Regions from separate parts of the Klebsiella sp. MISC125 genome, predicted to be linked through region 1. Evidence: predicted binding sites of a transcription regulator. Region 1 holds the regulator's gene; each other region holds the start of a gene.
The links. Region 1 encodes Fur, which represses iron uptake genes when iron is present. Its sites were predicted from a motif close to ATAATAATGAGAACNACTATCAA; they were not measured.
Positions count from the first base shown of each region.

Region 2: a site for Fur is predicted at 1,982-2,004, ahead of ACMYSL_RS08510 (Nramp family divalent metal transporter). Genes of this name have one in related genera too.
Region 3: a site for Fur is predicted at 2,331-2,353, ahead of bfd (bacterioferritin-associated ferredoxin). Genes of this name have one in related genera too.

Region 1 is NZ_CP180448.1:4,318,746-4,324,687, forward strand. Features, by position in the region: gene ybfF (esterase) at 1-244, shown strand, start outside; gene ybfE (LexA regulated protein) at 378-671, shown strand; gene fldA (flavodoxin FldA) at 822-1,352, shown strand; gene fur (ferric iron uptake transcriptional regulator) at 1,644-2,096, shown strand; gene chiQ (ChiQ/YbfN family lipoprotein) at 2,167-2,499, opposite strand; gene chiP (chitoporin ChiP) at 2,547-3,950, opposite strand; gene glnS (glutamine--tRNA ligase) at 4,390-5,942, opposite strand, start outside.
Region 2 is NZ_CP180448.1:1,773,888-1,779,829, reverse strand. Features, by position in the region: gene mgrA (L-glyceraldehyde 3-phosphate reductase) at 1-183, shown strand, start outside; gene ACMYSL_RS08515 (DUF2502 domain-containing protein) at 314-664, shown strand; gene ACMYSL_RS08510 (Nramp family divalent metal transporter) at 705-1,940, opposite strand; gene ACMYSL_RS08505 (NupC/NupG family nucleoside CNT transporter) at 2,286-3,488, shown strand; gene ACMYSL_RS08500 (EAL domain-containing protein) at 3,531-5,711, opposite strand; tRNA gene ACMYSL_RS08495 (tRNA-Ala) at 5,920-5,942, opposite strand, start outside.
Region 3 is NZ_CP180448.1:550,805-556,746, reverse strand. Features, by position in the region: gene rplC (50S ribosomal protein L3) at 1-370, opposite strand, end outside; gene rpsJ (30S ribosomal protein S10) at 403-714, opposite strand; gene ACMYSL_RS02545 (prepilin peptidase) at 1,092-1,568, shown strand; gene bfr (bacterioferritin) at 1,552-2,028, opposite strand; gene bfd (bacterioferritin-associated ferredoxin) at 2,102-2,296, opposite strand; gene tuf (elongation factor Tu) at 2,471-3,655, opposite strand; gene fusA (elongation factor G) at 3,726-5,840, opposite strand; gene rpsG (30S ribosomal protein S7) at 5,937-5,942, opposite strand, start outside.

The sequences.
Region 1 (5,942 bases):
ATTGTGGGAGCAATATGACAATATCGTCGGCTGGCAAACCATCCCCGCCTGGCCGCATCCGGCGCAGTTTATCCCCGGCGGTAACTCACCCTACGTAACCGATGCCTACCGTGAGGCTCTGCTGGCTCAATTCCCCCAGGCACGGGCCCATGTGATTGCCGGAGCCGGACATTGGGTACATGCAGAAAAACCAGAGGCCGTTTTACGGGCAATACGCCGTTATTTGACCTCCATAGCCGCGTAACTGGCTAAAATCTGCCCGACCGCGCGGCAGAATGCCCGCGGTCGTTGGCGCAGCCCCTCGCCTGATGTATTATGGCGGGCTATCTGCGTCGGCTATGCCCGACAGCTTGTTTCCCCCGAAGTCACTCTGAATCATGGCAAAAGAACAAACGGACCGTACGACATTAGATTTGTTCGCAACCGAGCGTCGGCCGGGTAGACCGAAAACCAATCCGCTTTCACGCGACGAACAGCTGCGTATCAACAAACGCAATCAGCTCAAGCGCGATAAAGTTCGCGGTTTGAAGCGCGTTGAGCTGAAGCTCAATGCCGATGCGGTTGATGCGCTCAATGAGCTGGCCGAAGCCCGCAACATGAACCGCAGCGATCTGATTGAAGAGATGCTGATGAACCAACTGGCGGCCCTGCGCAGCCAGGATAAAGCCTAAAACCCTCAAAAAATAAGCTTTCATGTAGCAGAGTGTGCAGTCGGGCGTGATTGCTGTTTCCGCGCCCTTCTCAGTTCTGCTATCATTGCCCCTATCTGTGGGCATTTAAGTCCCTACCACATCATTAAGTTTCAAGAGGTTATTTTACTCATGGCAATCATCGGCATCTTTTTTGGCAGCGACACCGGCAACACCGAAAATATTGCAAAAATGATTCAAAAGCAGCTTGGTAAAGATGTTGCTGATGTTCGCGACATTGCCAAGAGCAGCAAAGAAGATCTGCAAGCTCACGATATTCTGCTGCTCGGCATTCCAACCTGGTACTACGGTGAAGCACAGTGTGACTGGGATGATTTCTTCCCGACGCTGGAAGAAGTCGATTTCGACGGCAAACTGGTCGCGCTGTTTGGCTGCGGCGATCAGGAAGACTACGCTGAATACTTCTGTGATGCGCTGGGTACCATTCGCGACATCATCGAACCGCGCGGCGCCACTATCGTTGGTCACTGGCCGACTGCTGGATATCATTTCGAAGCATCTAAAGGTCTGGCAGATGATGACCACTTCGTGGGTCTGGCCATCGACGAAGACCGTCAGCCAGAACTGACTAACGAACGCGTGGAAAAATGGGTAAAACAGATTTCTGAAGAGCTGCACCTCGAAGAAATCAAGAATGCCTGAGTCTAAACGGCGTTATCGTCAGATTTCGCCGAATTAATAGATAAAAGCAATCAAAGTTATAGCTACAAGTTTTTAACTTTTAATCACATATCTGTACAATGTCCTCTGATTTAACGAGGTCACGTGAAGCACTTTGTAGCCAGTGCCTCGTTTTTGACAGCATACAAGGCCCGATGCTTGCAGTTTTCATTTCACCATGGCAGTTCTATAATGAGACGCATTACATCGGGTGATTCTCTGTATTACTTCCGCTGATGGAAGTAGATCGTTTAGCAACAGGACAGATTCCGCATGACTGACAACAATACCGCATTAAAGAAGGCTGGCCTGAAAGTAACACTTCCACGATTAAAAATCCTGGAAGTCCTGCAGGAACCGGATAACCATCATGTCAGTGCGGAAGACTTATATAAACGCCTGATTGATATGGGTGAAGAGATTGGCCTGGCCACCGTCTACCGCGTACTGAACCAGTTCGACGACGCCGGCATCGTCACTCGTCATAATTTCGAAGGTGGTAAATCCGTTTTCGAACTGACGCAGCAGCATCATCATGATCACCTGATTTGCCTCGATTGCGGCAAAGTGATCGAATTTAGCGATGACTCAATTGAAGCTCGTCAGCGTGAGATTGCCTCCCGACACGGTATTCGCCTCACCAACCACAGCCTGTACCTGTACGGTCACTGTGCAGAAGGCGATTGCCGCGAAGATGAACATGCCCACGACGCGGTGGAAAAGTAATTCCCCGTTGCGTAAGCAGCAAAAAGCCAACCTGATGGTTGGCTTTTTTTATGGCTACGAAAAGTAAAAATCAGGGTTTCGTGTTGTTGCTACGAATCTCTTTCCAAATCTGGTCACAGCGCGACTGTACAGCCTGATCGTTACCGGTTTTACGCGCCTGGATACATTGCTGGTAATCCAGTACTCGCACGCTTTCCTGGGTGGCGAACTGCTGATGCTGCTTCTCTTGCTTCAGAACGTCTAATACGCTCTGGCAGGCTTCGACTTTATCTGGGTTACCTTCAGCAGTATTAATACAGGCGCTGTAGGCATCTTTTAACTTTGAATCCTCTTTCGGCGCTGGCGACTGCGTGCAGGCAACCAGACCTGCCGCCATAATAGCGACAAGCAATAGCTTCTTCATAATCGACCTCGGGAAATTGCGGCAGGCTCATGCCCGCCGCACTGGCATCAGAAAATGGTGAATGGAGCAATAACCATGAACTTCACGTCGCGCTCATCCTGGAAGATGTTGCCGTAGCCGCCGCTCCAGCTTGGGATATCGGAGTGGTTGTCGTATTGAGTAAAGTGCAGTTTAAACAGCGTACCCTTCGCACGTCCTTCCTGTACGGTGTACATCGCATCCAGGCTGTAGGCTGACTCTTCCAGACGTTTGTCAGGGTTGTAGTAAGCATCAGGAGAAGACATTTTTCCTGGTTTTGCATCCCATGCATAAACGTAGGACGCGCCGAAGGCCCAACCCGGCATATTCCAGTTCTTCATGTCATACATCGCCCCGAAGAACACCGCTTTTTCACCGTTGGCGTTGAAGTCAGAGCGGTTATCCCACCAGACATCGAGACGACCGTTAGATGAGGCGTAAGTCGGCGTCATACGTTGCAGGAAGTAGCCCTGCTGACCATCGGCTTTAACCCAGGTTCCTTCCAGGCGCAGGTCGAGAACATCGGCAACTTTATAGCCAAAGGTCAATGCCTGCAGCCAGGCGGTACCATCATAAATATCGTTCGCCCCGCCGTTACTGACTTTATCGCGAGTACCGTAGAACTGGTAGCTGGTGTTTAGCGGCGTGCCTGCGATATCAAATTTGTAGCTGGCCTTAGCGAAATACTGGTCGATGTAACCCTGTGCCTGGCCAAATGCGGCTTCCAGCACGAGGTCATTTTTAAAATCATACTTGGCGCCGAGAGAGTGGAGATAATCAACCTTGGTTTTCTTATCGTTCTGGTAGAACTCGTCCATTTCAATGTGCCACGGTGCTTTATATTCGTTTGTCCACATATAGGAGAAACTCAGCGCGCCCGTATCACCATAATCAAAGTTGGCACCGGCTTCAGCACCCTGGTAAGTACCCGGCATAAAGCTCCAGTGCGGAGCCAGCAATGTTTGACCGGTAGGCTGGATATAGCCTGCACGTGCCCATGCCGGGCCAAATTTAAATTTGGCGGCTGCTTTGTACAGACTGATCCCGCTCTTATCACCGGAATAGTCTTCATCGTAAGTTTTATTGCGCGAGGAGAAAGCGATTTCGTTCGGGTGGCCGCTGTCACTGCTTTCGCCCATTTCGATGGCGGTAAAGGCGGCAACATCAATACCGAACATGTCGGCAGCATAGCCAGACTGGAAATCCAGGTTGGCGTTCCAGGTGGAGTGAGAAAGGTTAGTTTTGTATTTGTCACCGTCGGTCACATCTTTACGGTCACGCTCACGCTGCCAATAATAGATGCCGCCGGTTAACGTTGAATCATCAATGAACCCTTCTGCTTTCGCATCCGGTACCATTGCAAAACCTGACAGTGCTGTCACACCGGCGATAGCCAGCGCCAGCGTACTACGTTTGCCACTAAACGTACGCATATGCATATCCTCTTTGACTTTTTAAAAACGCAGTTACCAAGGGCAACTAGCGAAAAAAATAAAATAAAACTGCTAAAAAAGTGGAGCGGTAAAATCCGCATAACCACTGGGTATAGACTATTTTTCGTGACGCGAATTATCAATCTCTTTCGGTGACAAAAGATGAAGATTATGACAAAGCGCACATAATCTATGTCTTTTTGTTTCAGTCGTAGAAGTCATGCATTTGACGTGGAAGTGCTTGCTATATCAGAAAAAACAGGCGTAATGAAAGCGATTACATGTTTTTATAGTGGATGACCAAAGGGATAAACAGTCGTAATTTTTACAATCTGTAAACAAGATTAATTCGCATCGCGAAAATATGACAATTTAATCCCCTGATTCTGAAATAAAAAAAAACGCCGCTGTTTGCGGCGTTCTCATTGATGGCGGATAACTACGCGCCGACTTTCGCCCAGGTGTCGCGCAGACCAACAGTACGGTTAAATACCAAATTGGTTGCGGTTGCATAGCGGCTGTCGAGGCAGAAGTAACCTTCACGCTCGAACTGGTATGCTTTTTCAGGCTGCGCCTGCGCCAGGCTTGGTTCAGCAAAACCCTGCTTGATAATCAGCGATTCCGGGTTCATGACCGACAGGAAATCATCAGCAGCACCGGGATTTGGCACGCTGAACAGACGATCGTACAGACGAATCTCTACCGGCAGCGCATGTGCTGCGCTCACCCAGTGAATAACGCCCTTAACCTTGCGACCATCGGCCGGATCTTTGCTCAGGGTGTCAGCATCGTAGGTACAGAAGATAGTAGTGATATTACCTTCCACGTCCTTCTCTACGCGCTCGGCTTTGATAACGTAAGCATTACGCAGACGGACTTCTTTGCCCAGCACCAGACGCTTGTACTGCTTGTTCGCCTCTTCACGGAAATCCGCGCGATCGATCCAAATTTCGGCGCTGAATGGCACTTCACGGCTACCCATATCCGGTTTGCTCGGATGATTCGGCATCGTTACCTTTTCGCTGCCGCCCTGCGGATAGTTTTCGATAACCAATTTAACCGGGTCGATAACGGCCATCGCGCGCGGAGCGTTTTCGTTCAAATCCTCACGAATGCAGGATTCCAGCGAAGCGATTTCAATGGTGTTGTCTTGTTTGGTCACGCCGATGCGTTTGCAGAACTCACGGATGGATTCAGCGGTATAACCGCGACGACGCAGACCGGAGATCGTCGGCATACGCGGGTCATCCCAACCTTCAACGTGCTTCTCGGTCACCAGCTGATTCAGCTTGCGCTTGGACATCACGGTGTATTCGAGGTTAAGACGCGAGAATTCATACTGACGCGGATGCACGGGGATGCTGATGTTATCCAGCACCCAATCGTACAGACGGCGGTTATCCTGGAACTCAAGGGTGCACAGGGAATGAGTAATCCCTTCCAGCGCATCGCTAATGCAGTGGGTAAAGTCGTACATCGGATAGATGCACCACTTGCTTCCGGTCTGATGGTGATCGGCAAACTTAATGCGGTACAGCACCGGATCGCGCATGACGATAAACGGAGAAGCCATGTCAATTTTTGCACGCAGGCAGGCTTTACCTTCTTCAAAACCGCCGGTACGCATTTTTTCAAACAGCGCCAGGTTCTCTTCTACGCTGCGATCGCGATACGGGCTGTTTTTACCCGGCGCTTTCAGCGTGCCGCGATATTCGCGAATCTCTTCCGCCGACAGTTCATCAACGTAGGCAAGGCCTTTGTTGATCAGCTCAACCGCATACTGATGCAACTGATCGAAATAGTCAGACGAGTAGCAAACGTCCCCGGACCAGTGGAAACCTAACCACTGCACGTCGTTTTTAATCGACTCAACGTACTCGATATCTTCCTTCACCGGGTTGGTGTCATCGAAACGCAGGTTGCATTGACCCTGGTAATCCTGGGCGATACCAAAGTTCAGACAAATAGACTTCGCGTGGCCAATGTGCAGAT
Region 2 (5,942 bases), 2.5 Mb from region 1:
GAATCTCGTGGGCAGAAGCTCTCGCAGATGGCGCTGGCTTGGGTACTGCGTGAGGAGAAAGTGACCTCAGTGCTGATTGGCGCAAGCAAAACCTCCCAATTGGATGACGCGGTTGGCATGCTGGGAAATCGCCATTTCAGCACCGAAGAAAATGCAGCCATTAACGCGATCCTTGCGGTGTAAACTCATTTTTACTTTAGCAAAAAGTGCTCTCCCTTGCGATTTAGGAGTTCAGCCGATGCGATGGGGCTTTACCGCCCCGTAATATCAGGTTAACAGGCCGACAACGGCCCCGATCGTGAAGGAGAAGAGTATGTTCAGGTCACTGATTCTGGCTGCAGTACTACTGGCTACAGCGCCATTGGTCGCTAATGCTGGTGAAATCACCCTGTTGCCATCAATAAAATTACAAATTGGCGATCGCGACAATTACGGTAACTACTGGGACGGTGGCGGCTGGCGCAACCGTGACTACTGGCGCAAAAACTATGAATGGCGCGATAACCGCTGGCATCGTCACGATAACGGCTGGCATCGCGGCTGGGATAAACGTAAGGCTTACGAGCGCGGCTATCGCGAAGGCTGGAACGATCGCGATGACCGACACGGCGGCCGGGGACGTGGGCCAGGCGGTGGCCGCGGGCATGGCCACGGGCATCACTAACAGCATGGGGAGCCAGATGGCTCCCCATTTTATTTAAGGATTAGCCAAATATCGTCCCGACGATCAGCCAACCGTTCAGAACTACCACAATCGCGACTATCGCCCATCCCAGCAATTTCACCCATCGGGCATTAACTAAATCACCCATCAGCTGCGGATTACTGGTGAAGATCAGCAGCGGCACCAGCGCCAGTGCAATACCAAAGCTCAGCAAGACCTGACTCATGACCAAAATGCGAGTGGGATCCAGCCCCATCAAAATAACAATGAATGACGGTAACATGGTAATCGTCCGGCGAACCCAAAGTGGAATATGAAAGCGGATAAAACCTTGCATTACCACCTGCCCCGCCAGCGTACCCACAACCGTAGATGACAATCCCGCAGCCACCAGACTAAGGCCAAAAATAGTCGCCGCCGCATGGCTCAACAACGGTTCCAACGTCAGGTAAGCCTGATCCAGGTCAGCAATCCCCGTATGACCATTAAAATGAAAAGCTGCGGCGGCGGTCGCCATCATCGCCAGGTTCACAAAGCCTGCAATAGTCATGGCAATCGCCACATCCCAGCGCGTCGCGTTATAGCGCTCTTTACGTGTCCCACCGTGTAGATGCTGAGTTAGTGAAGAATGTAAGTAGATGACGTGGGGCATAATGGTCGCCCCCAGCACACCGGCGGCAAGAAATACCGCTTCGCTGGTGGGTAACGATGGAATGAGCATCCCTTTTGCCAGCGGTGCCAACGCCGGCTGGGAGAATATCAACTCAACAACGTACGCCACGGCGACAAACAGCAGCAAGCCACCAATCACTTTCTCCAGCGGTTTTTGTCCACGACTCTGAAGCATCAAAATCAAGAAGGTTGCCACACCGGTCAGTACCGCCCCTTGCAGTAAGGAGACGCCAAGAATCAACTTAAAGCCGATGGCCGCGCCGATGAATTCAGCAAGATCGGTCGCCATAGCGATGATCTCAGCCTGTACCCAATAAAACCACACCACCGGACGCGGATAATGGTCGCGAATCTGTTCCGCCAAATTTTTGCCAGTAGCAATGCCCAGCTTCGCCGACATCACCTGAATCAGCATCGCCATCAGGTTCGCCCAGACCACAACCCACAGCAATTGGTAGCCAAAGCTGGCCCCGGCCTGAATGTTGGTGGCGAAATTACCCGGGTCGATATAGCCAATGGCAGCAATGAACGCAGGCCCCATCAAAGCGAGCTTAATCTTGCGCGCTGCGCGACCGCTGCTATTCTCAACGCGACTGCTTGTCATTTTCTGCCTCTGGAAATATAGCCTTTGCTATGTTTTATGCTATCAAAATGCGAATGATTATCAAGCTCATTTAAAAAGGTGATGATAATTGCTGTGATAGAAGGGAACGATAGCGGGTCGGCAACTGAAAACTGCAGCTGATAAATTGCATTTATACGACCTTCAGAATAGTACAACGATGCAACTTTTAAAACCTTTACGCAACATAACAAAAATGCATGGTTGATCACTATTTTTGCCATTAGTCACATATGCTTGCAATAGTGTGTGCTAGCTCTCGTTTTCTTTGCTCTCGTTACATAGAATGTGCAAAGAAATTTAACCTGCCTCATATTTGGAGCAAATATGGACCGCGTCTTGCACTTTATTCTCGCGATCGTAGTGGTTGCTATTCTGGCCCTGTTGGCTAGCCACAACCGTAAGCAGATTCGTATTCGTTATGTCATTCAACTGCTTGTCATTGAAGTTCTGCTGGCCTGGTTCTTCCTGAACTCTGACATTGGTCTGGGTTTTGTGAAAGGATTCTCCGAGATGTTCGAAAAACTCCTCGGGTTCGCCAATGAAGGGACAGACTTCGTCTTCGGCAGCATGAACGACAAAGGCCTGGCTTTCTTCTTCCTGAAAGTGTTGTGCCCAATCGTCTTCATCTCTGCGCTGATCGGTATTTTGCAGCATATCCGTATTCTGCCTATCGTCATTCGCGCCATCGGTACCGTGCTGTCCAAAATTAACGGCATGGGCAAGCTGGAATCCTTTAACGCAGTCAGCTCGCTGATTCTGGGCCAGTCCGAAAACTTCATCGCCTATAAAGATATCCTCGGCAAAATGTCCCGCAACCGCATGTACACTATGGCGGCAACGGCGATGTCTACCGTATCCATGTCTATCGTGGGCGCATACATGACCATGCTGCAGCCGAAATACGTTGTTGCGGCACTGGTACTTAACATGTTCAGCACCTTTATTGTGCTGTCATTAATTAACCCGTATCGCGTTGATGAAAGTGAAGAAAATCTGCAGATGTCTAACCTGCATGAAGGACAAAGCTTCTTCGAAATGCTGGGGGAATACATCCTTGCGGGCTTTAAGGTAGCGATTATCGTTGCCGCGATGCTGATCGGTTTTATCGCACTGATTTCTGCGCTGAATGCCCTGTTTGCCACCGTTACCGGCTGGTTCGGCTATAGCATTTCCTTCCAGGGGATCCTCGGCTACATCTTCTATCCGGTCGCATGGATAATGGGCGTACCGGCGGGCGAAGCGTTGCAAGTGGGAAGCATTATGGCCACCAAACTGGTTTCTAACGAATTCGTCGCCATGATGGATCTGCAGAAAGTGGCCTCAACCCTATCTCCACGTGCGGAAGGCATCATCTCCATCTTCCTGGTATCCTTTGCCAACTTCTCCTCAATCGGTATCATCGCCGGCGCGATTAAAGGGCTGAATGAAGAGCAAGGTAACGTGGTTTCCCGCTTCGGCCTGAAGCTGCTTTACGGTTCTACTCTGGTGAGTGTGCTTTCTGCATCTATCGCTGCACTGGTATTGTAATCTGTAACTTGTATTGCAAAAGCCGGGCGCGTCCCGGCTTTTTCATGCCTGCAGCTCGCTCAGTGGCTGCGGCTTGCCAATCAAATAGCCCTGTAAATAGTCGACCCCTAGCTGTAGAAGCTTTTCCCTCTGTTCCTGAGTTTCAACATACTCTGCAACTACCTTCATATTCTTTACCTTCGCCATTTCAATAATCGATTTGATCATGATGGTATCTAGCGGATCGGTCTCAATATCGCGCACAAAGCAACCGTCTATTTTAACGATATCAGCCTGTAAACTTTTCAGGCGTTCATAGTTAGCGTAGCCGGTACCAAAGTCATCAATGGCGATACTACACCCAAAATTTCGTAGCAGGTGAATATTATGCAGACTGGTTTCAACATCAGAAAATGCCTGCTCTTCAGTCACTTCGATGGTTATGACCTCTGGTGACAAGTTATAGCGCTTAAACAGTGAGATAATTTGTGCTGCGCTATCGTTTTGCATCAACGTGTAAGGCATTAAATTGACGGAGAAATGCATCCCTGGATATTGATGCGCCGTACTGAATAGCGTTTCCAGAACCTGCATATCAAAACGCTGACTCAGGTTGAACTTCGCAATCAGAGGAATAAACCGATCGGGGGTAATGATGCTGTTACCACAACGCATACGGCTAAGTATTTCGTAATAACCGTTTCCTGAAGCATCCTGAATAGGCTGGGCATACAATACAATCTCGCGATTGTTAAGCGCCTGTTTAACCTGGGCTAACAACCGTACCTGGTCAGTAGTTTGATCGGACATTTGCTCTTGAGCTATATCTAACGCCAATACTCGACGAGCCGCTCCCGCTTGCTCCGACAGCCAGCTTAGCTGACCCAACATTGGATGAAGTTCCGATTCTATGCCGTTATAGCGACCCCAGGACGCGCCAAATTCAAGATCCAACGTCTGATTATGCCAGCTGTATTTTTTGTGATTAAGTGTTGAGACAATATGACTGAGGCGTGCCGCAGGCTCCGGACCATTCAGTACGAGTAACAGCTCGCTGCCGGGTAGCTGAAAAATCTTCTCACCCTGACTGAGTAACGGCTGCATTTTACGGACAATTTGTCGTTTGCTATCGACTCTCATCATCATGCCGTAATGACGACTGAGGAAATCCAGATTTTGAATCCGTAAGCTGCTGATAACGACCGTCGGATTACGGTGCAGATAGCTCTCCAGGGCTCGCAAATTCGGTAAACCGGTTAGCGGGTCTTCCTCAGCCTGGTCTCGCCATCTTAGCTTTATCCTCTCGCTACGAGCATAAATATCTACCATATAAAACAAACAGATGGTGAAAGAGATCAGCACGGAGAGAACAAACGAGAGTGAATATTCAGTCTGCACACCATGTAAAAAATTCTGGTTGTACGCCACGAGTAAAAATGCCGAAACAGACCATGAGATGCGAATTAGCATATGATCCAGGCGGCTAATCCCAATGAAATGCAGGATGAATATAAGGGGGACTAAATAACCTGCAATGAAATCAGAATCATAAGGTGAACAGAGTATAAGTAATATAGCCGCCAACGCTACAAGCCAATATAGCGTAAATATTCGCTGCTCGCGCGAGCGCCAGGATTGAGAAAGATTACGCCAGAATGCACGCGCATACTGCGGACTGATAATCATCCGCAACGGATAATAAAAGAATGTTGTAAAAATTAATGCTGCACTAATTAGGCTTTGGATATCAATAATCGTGTAGATAACCGACATAGTGCCGAAATAGCTGGAGATGGCCAACGGAAATGAAAAAAAATGTCCTGCCATGTACATGGAGATCTTCAGCAGAATGGGAGCAAAAAAACCGCCCCAAAACACCCTCACCCCCATATGCTTTGCCGTCAACCCTGCACGCCAGCGTTTTCCAAGCTGAAGGCGGACAATAGCACACGCAGCAAAGACCGAGAAAAGCTGACAAAACAGCAGGATTGCCGCCTGCGGTAGCGTCAGGTCGATAATCCAGGTATTAGTCACCGCAAACGTAATAATCAATGGCGCAACGGCATATCGGCCAAAAATAAAAAGTACCGAATACATTACACTCATCGGCAACCACGCCAGATAAATTTGATTTCCATCAATGAGCGTTTGCGGAGAAATAAATCTGGATAGAGGAATCGCGATAAAACAGATCAATATAGCCAGCAGAGTTTTTTTGATCTTAATGTTAAGATGATCAATCATTATTGTTAATTAAAACTCCCACCGCGCTAAATACATTTAAGGCGTAAATGTTATGTCGCTTAATAATGACAGGCAAGATTTTAAATCGTGAAAAATTCTGAAATTACTCTTCGCTAAGATTGCTGGATACTTACTGACTTATTCAGAAGCTACTTTACGTTAGCGCGATGAAAAACAAAAACCCCCGCCGTAGCGAGGGTTCTGAATTTGGTGGAGCTAAGCGGGATCGAA
Region 3 (5,942 bases), 2.5 Mb from region 1:
GCTTAACGGTACCAGCGAAACCTTTACCTTTAGAGGTACCGGTTACGTCAACTTTTTTAACGTCAGCAAACAGTTCAACGCTAATGTTCTGACCAACGGTGTATTCTTCACCATCTGCCAGACGGAACTCCCACAGGCCGCGGCCAGCTTCTACGCCAGCTTTAGCAAAGTGACCAGCTTCCGGCTTGGTTACACGGTTAGCTTTTTTAGCACCAGTGGTAACCTGAACAGCGCGATAGCCATCGTTAGCCAGATCTTTGATCTGAGTAACGCGGTTTGCTTCAACTTCGATAACGGTTACTGGGATAGATACGCCATCTTCAGTGAAGATGCGGGTCATGCCCACTTTTTTACCGACTAAACCAATCATTGTATCAACCTCTCAATCGCTCGATGACCTGATTAACCCAGGCTGATCTGCACGTCTACACCGGCAGCCAGATCCAGACGCATCAGAGCATCAACGGTTTTTTCAGTTGGCTCAACGATGTCAACCAGACGCTTGTGAGTACGAATCTCGTACTGATCGCGCGCGTCTTTGTTGACGTGCGGAGAGATCAGAACGGTGAAACGTTCTTTGCGGGTCGGCAGCGGGATCGGACCACGGACTTGCGCACCAGTGCGCTTAGCAGTCTCGACGATTTCCGCGGTTGATTGATCGATCAGACGATGATCAAACGCTTTAAGGCGGATACGGATTCTTTGGTTCTGCATGAGACCAGAGCTCCAATTATTTTATAGACGAAATGGTTACTCCTCATACCCATTACGATTGATGGGAGAGTGTAACCGTTCTTACATAGTTCCCCAATTGGGAACATTGTTTGATAGCCAGTTTCGCTATCAGGGTTCATATCGAACCGGCCGTCAACTTTGACAGGCCCGCGCATTATACGCAAATTCAGCCGCAACGCAAGCATTGTCTAGTAATTCATCACTGGCTTCTGAGAGCAGGGATCATCATGTTCAGCAACGCTGTGAAATGCAGGCAAATACATCTGATGGCTACTTCCATTGCACATTATTGGCCTTTGCTACATGAACGACTTCTCAGCACCCTCACTACTACAGCCATATCACAGGAACTATCCATGTTCATCACTTCCTCAATATTTATTATTTTGTACTGTGGGTTATCGCTCATGCTCTGTTGGTGCGACTACCGAAGTGGTCTGCTTCCAGATCGATTTACCTGCCCCCTACTCTGGGTTGGTTTGCTTTATCATCTATATTTATCAGAAAGTACTCTTTCAAGCGCAGTATGGGGGGCGATCGCTGGCTATGTGTCCTTTGCTACTATCTACTGGTTATACAGAGGACTGCGCGGATATGAAGGCATCGGTTACGGTGACGTTAAATTTCTGGCCGCTCTTGGGGCCTGGCATGGATGGAGCGTATTACCTCAACTAGTGCTTATTGCAACCATACTCGCATGTGTCACACTTGGGATGAAGATCATAGCGGGAAGAAAAAGGCAGGTATTATACAACCCGCTGCCTTTTGGCCCTTTTCTGGCAGCAGCGGGTCTTTGGTGTGGATGGCAGACGCTTATTAGTCCGCCACCTTAATTTGTGACTGAAGATAATTCTGTAGGCCAATTTTACCGATTAAGTCGAGCTCAGTTTCCAACCAATCAATGTGGCTTTCTTCGTCTGTAAGGATCTCAATTAGCATATCGCGGCTGACGTAGTCATAGACACTATCGGCATAGGCAATAGCTTCTCGCAAATCTTTAGCCCCTTCCAGTTCCAACCGTAAATCAGATTGCAGCATCTCCTCGACATCCTCGCCGATGCGCAGTTTGCCAAGATCTTGCAGGTTAGGGATTCCTTCGAGAAACAAAATACGCTCGATATACTTATCGGCATGTTTCATTTCATCAATGGATTCGTGGTATTCGACATCGTTGAGGCGCATCAGGCCCCAATTCTTAAACATTCTCGCGTGGAGAAAGTATTGATTAATTGCGACAAGCTCATTTCCCAATAATTTATTGAGATAAGTTATGATTTTGACATCACCTTTCATTATATAGTCCCTCCGCTTCCACTTATTGAAGCGTAGTTCGACCTATAGATATGTCAAAAAAAGCAGTCGGGCTTCAGGCAATCTCTTGATATTCTGGCATGCGGGTTAATTCATCTTCCATAATTTCTCGCGCTGCGCGAATGCACTTACCACATTGATTTCCAACAGGAATAAATTTTCTTAGTTGTTGAAAAGACTGGGGGTGGAATTGACGCACAGCCTGACGAATTTTTTTATCGTTTACACCATTACACAGACAAACGTACATACAGACTCCCGTTCAACTTATATGCAAAGTGTAAATGAGAATAGTTATGATTACAATAGCCTGTTTATTAAATATACGACTGCACTAATTTCTGTAAACAATTTCCCTCATTAACTCAAATAGTCGACAGCAAAAAGGGCGCCTAAGCGCCCTTTTCTAATTCAGAACTAATAATTAGCCCAGAACTTTAGCAACAACGCCCGCGCCAACGGTACGGCCGCCTTCACGGATTGCGAAACGCAGACCATCGTCCATCGCGATCGGGTGGATCAGGGTAACAACCATTTTGATGTTGTCGCCCGGCATAACCATCTCTACGCCTTCCGGCAGTTCGATGGTGCCAGTCACGTCAGTTGTACGGAAGTAGAACTGCGGACGGTAGCCTTTGAAGAACGGAGTATGACGGCCGCCTTCATCTTTGGACAGAATGTACACTTCAGATTCGAACTTGGTGTGCGGCTTGATTGAGCCCGGCTTAGCCAGTACCTGGCCACGTTCGATTTCTTCACGTTTGATACCACGCAGCAGAACACCTACGTTCTCACCAGCACGGCCTTCGTCCAGCAGTTTGCGGAACATTTCAACGCCGGTACAGGTAGACTTCGCAGTCTCTTTGATACCAACGATTTCAACTTCTTCGCCAACTTTAACAATACCGCGTTCTACACGACCGGTAACAACGGTACCACGGCCTGAGATGGAGAATACGTCTTCGATAGGCAGCAGGAACGGCTTGTCAATCGCACGCTCTGGTTCCGGGATGTAAGAATCCAGGAAGCCAGCCAGTTCGATGATTTTCGCTTCCCACTCTGCTTCGCCTTCCAGCGCTTTCAGAGCAGAACCACGGATGATCGGAGTGTCATCGCCCGGGAAATCGTACTGAGACAGAAGTTCACGAACTTCCATTTCTACCAGTTCCAGCAGCTCTTCGTCATCAACCATGTCGCATTTGTTCAGGAACACGATGATGTACGGAACGCCTACCTGACGACCCAGCAGGATGTGCTCACGAGTCTGCGGCATCGGGCCGTCAGTCGCAGCAACAACCAGGATCGCGCCATCCATCTGCGCAGCACCGGTGATCATGTTTTTAACATAGTCGGCGTGGCCCGGGCAGTCTACGTGTGCGTAGTGGCGAGTCGGGGTGTCATATTCAACGTGAGAAGTGTTGATGGTGATACCACGAGCTTTTTCTTCCGGCGCGTTATCGATCTGGTCGAATGCGCGAGCAGCACCGCCGTAGGTTTTAGCCAGTACGGTAGTGATTGCAGCGGTCAGAGTAGTTTTACCGTGGTCGACGTGGCCGATGGTGCCAACGTTGACGTGCGGTTTTGTACGTTCAAATTTTTCTTTAGACACGGCTATATTCCTTACTATAGTGCTCTCCCCTTCAGGAGAGAGCACGGGACTTTGGTTTTAACCCTGCGGCTTATTTACCACGGGCTTCGATTACGGCCTGAGCAACGTTATTCGGCGCATCATCATACTTCAGGAACTCCATAGAGTAAGAAGCACGACCTTTGGTCAGAGAACGCAGCTGAGTTGCATATCCAAACATTTCAGACAGCGGAACTTCAGCGTGAATCACAACGCCAGTCACGTTGGATTCCTGACCGCGCAGCATACCGCGACGACGGCTAAGGTCACCGATAACGTCACCAGTATTCTCTTCCGGAGTTTCTACTTCAACCTTCATGATCGGCTCAAGCAGAACTGGTTTCGCTTTCTTAAAGCCATCTTTAAAGGCAATAGAAGCGGCCAGTTTAAACGCCAGTTCGGAGGAGTCAACGTCGTGGTAAGAACCGAAGTGCAGACGCACGCCCAGGTCAACTACCGGGTAACCAGCCAGAGGACCAGCTTTCAGCTGCTCCTGGATGCCTTTATCAACGGCCGGGATGTATTCACCAGGAATTACACCACCTTTGATGTCGTTGATGAACTCGTAACCTTTCGGGTTAGAGCCCGGCTCCAGCGGATACATGTCAATAATGACGTGACCATACTGACCGCGACCACCAGACTGCTTAGCGTGTTTACCTTCGATATCAGTAACTTTCGCGCGAATCGCTTCACGGTAAGCAACCTGAGGTTTACCAACGTTCGCTTCAACGTTGAATTCACGCTTCATACGGTCAACGATGATGTCGAGGTGCAGCTCACCCATACCGGCGATGATAGTCTGGTTAGATTCTTCGTCAGTCCATACGCGGAAAGACGGGTCTTCTTTAGCCAGACGGCCCAGAGCCAGACCCATTTTTTCCTGGTCAGCTTTGGTTTTTGGTTCAACCGCGATAGAGATTACCGGCTCAGGGAATTCCATACGCTCCAGAATGATCGGCGCGTTTGGATCACACAGAGTGTCACCCGTAGTTACGTCTTTCAGACCGATAGCTGCAGCGATGTCGCCCGCGCGAACTTCTTTGATCTCTTCACGCTTGTTAGCGTGCATCTGAACGATACGACCAAAACGCTCACGTGCTGCTTTCACGGAGTTCAGGATGGTATCACCAGAGTTAACCACACCGGAATACACGCGGAAGAAGGTCAGGTTACCTACAAACGGGTCGGTCGCGATTTTAAATGCCAGAGCAGCAAACGGCTCATCATCGCTAGCGTGACGTTCAGCAGGAGTATCTTTACCGTCGTCCAACATACCGTTGATCGCAGGTACATCAACCGGGGATGGCAGGTAATCAATTACCGCATCCAGCATCGCCTGAACACCTTTGTTCTTGAACGCAGAACCACAGGTTACCAGGATGATTTCGTTGTTCAGAACGCGCTGACGCAGAGCTACTTTGATCTCTTCTTCAGTCAGTTCTTCACCACCCAGGTATTTCTCCATCAGCTCTTCAGAAGCTTCAGCAGCGGACTCGATCAGGTTCTGGTGCCATTCTTCGGCCAGGTCCTGCATGTCAGCTGGAATATCTTCGTAAGTGAAGGTTACACCTGCGTCTTCTTCGCTCCAGTTGATGGCTTTCATTTTCACCAGGTCAACAACACCAGTGAAATGCTCTTCAGCACCAATTGCCAGCTGCAGCGGAACCGGAGTCGCGCCCAGACGGGATTTGATCTGACCAACAACTTTCAGGAAGTTCGCACCCATACGGTCCATTTTGTTAACGAACGCAATGCGTGGAACTTTATATTTGTTTGCCTGACGCCATACGGTTTCAGACTGCGGCTGAACACCACCAACTGCGCAGTAAACCATTACCGCACCATCAAGAACACGCATGGAACGTTCTACTTCGATTGTGAAGTCAACGTGCCCCGGGGTGTCGATGATGTTTACGCGATGCGGCTCATACTGCTTAGCCATACCAGACCAAAATGCAGTAGTCGCTGCGGAAGTGATAGTGATACCACGTTCCTGTTCCTGTTCCATCCAGTCCATGGTGGCAGCGCCGTCATGAACTTCACCGATCTTATGGTTTACACCGGTGTAGAACAGAATACGTTCGGTAGTAGTAGTTTTACCGGCGTCGATGTGCGCACTGATACCAATGTTACGGTAGCGTGCGATGGGTGTTGTACGAGCCATTTGATTCCTCGTTTATTTCTTTAGGCGTTCAGTTAAGTTATCCAAAACGGGCGACTTACTTGAAGCGCCCGCTTGGTGACTATGACTCCGAAGGGATTACCA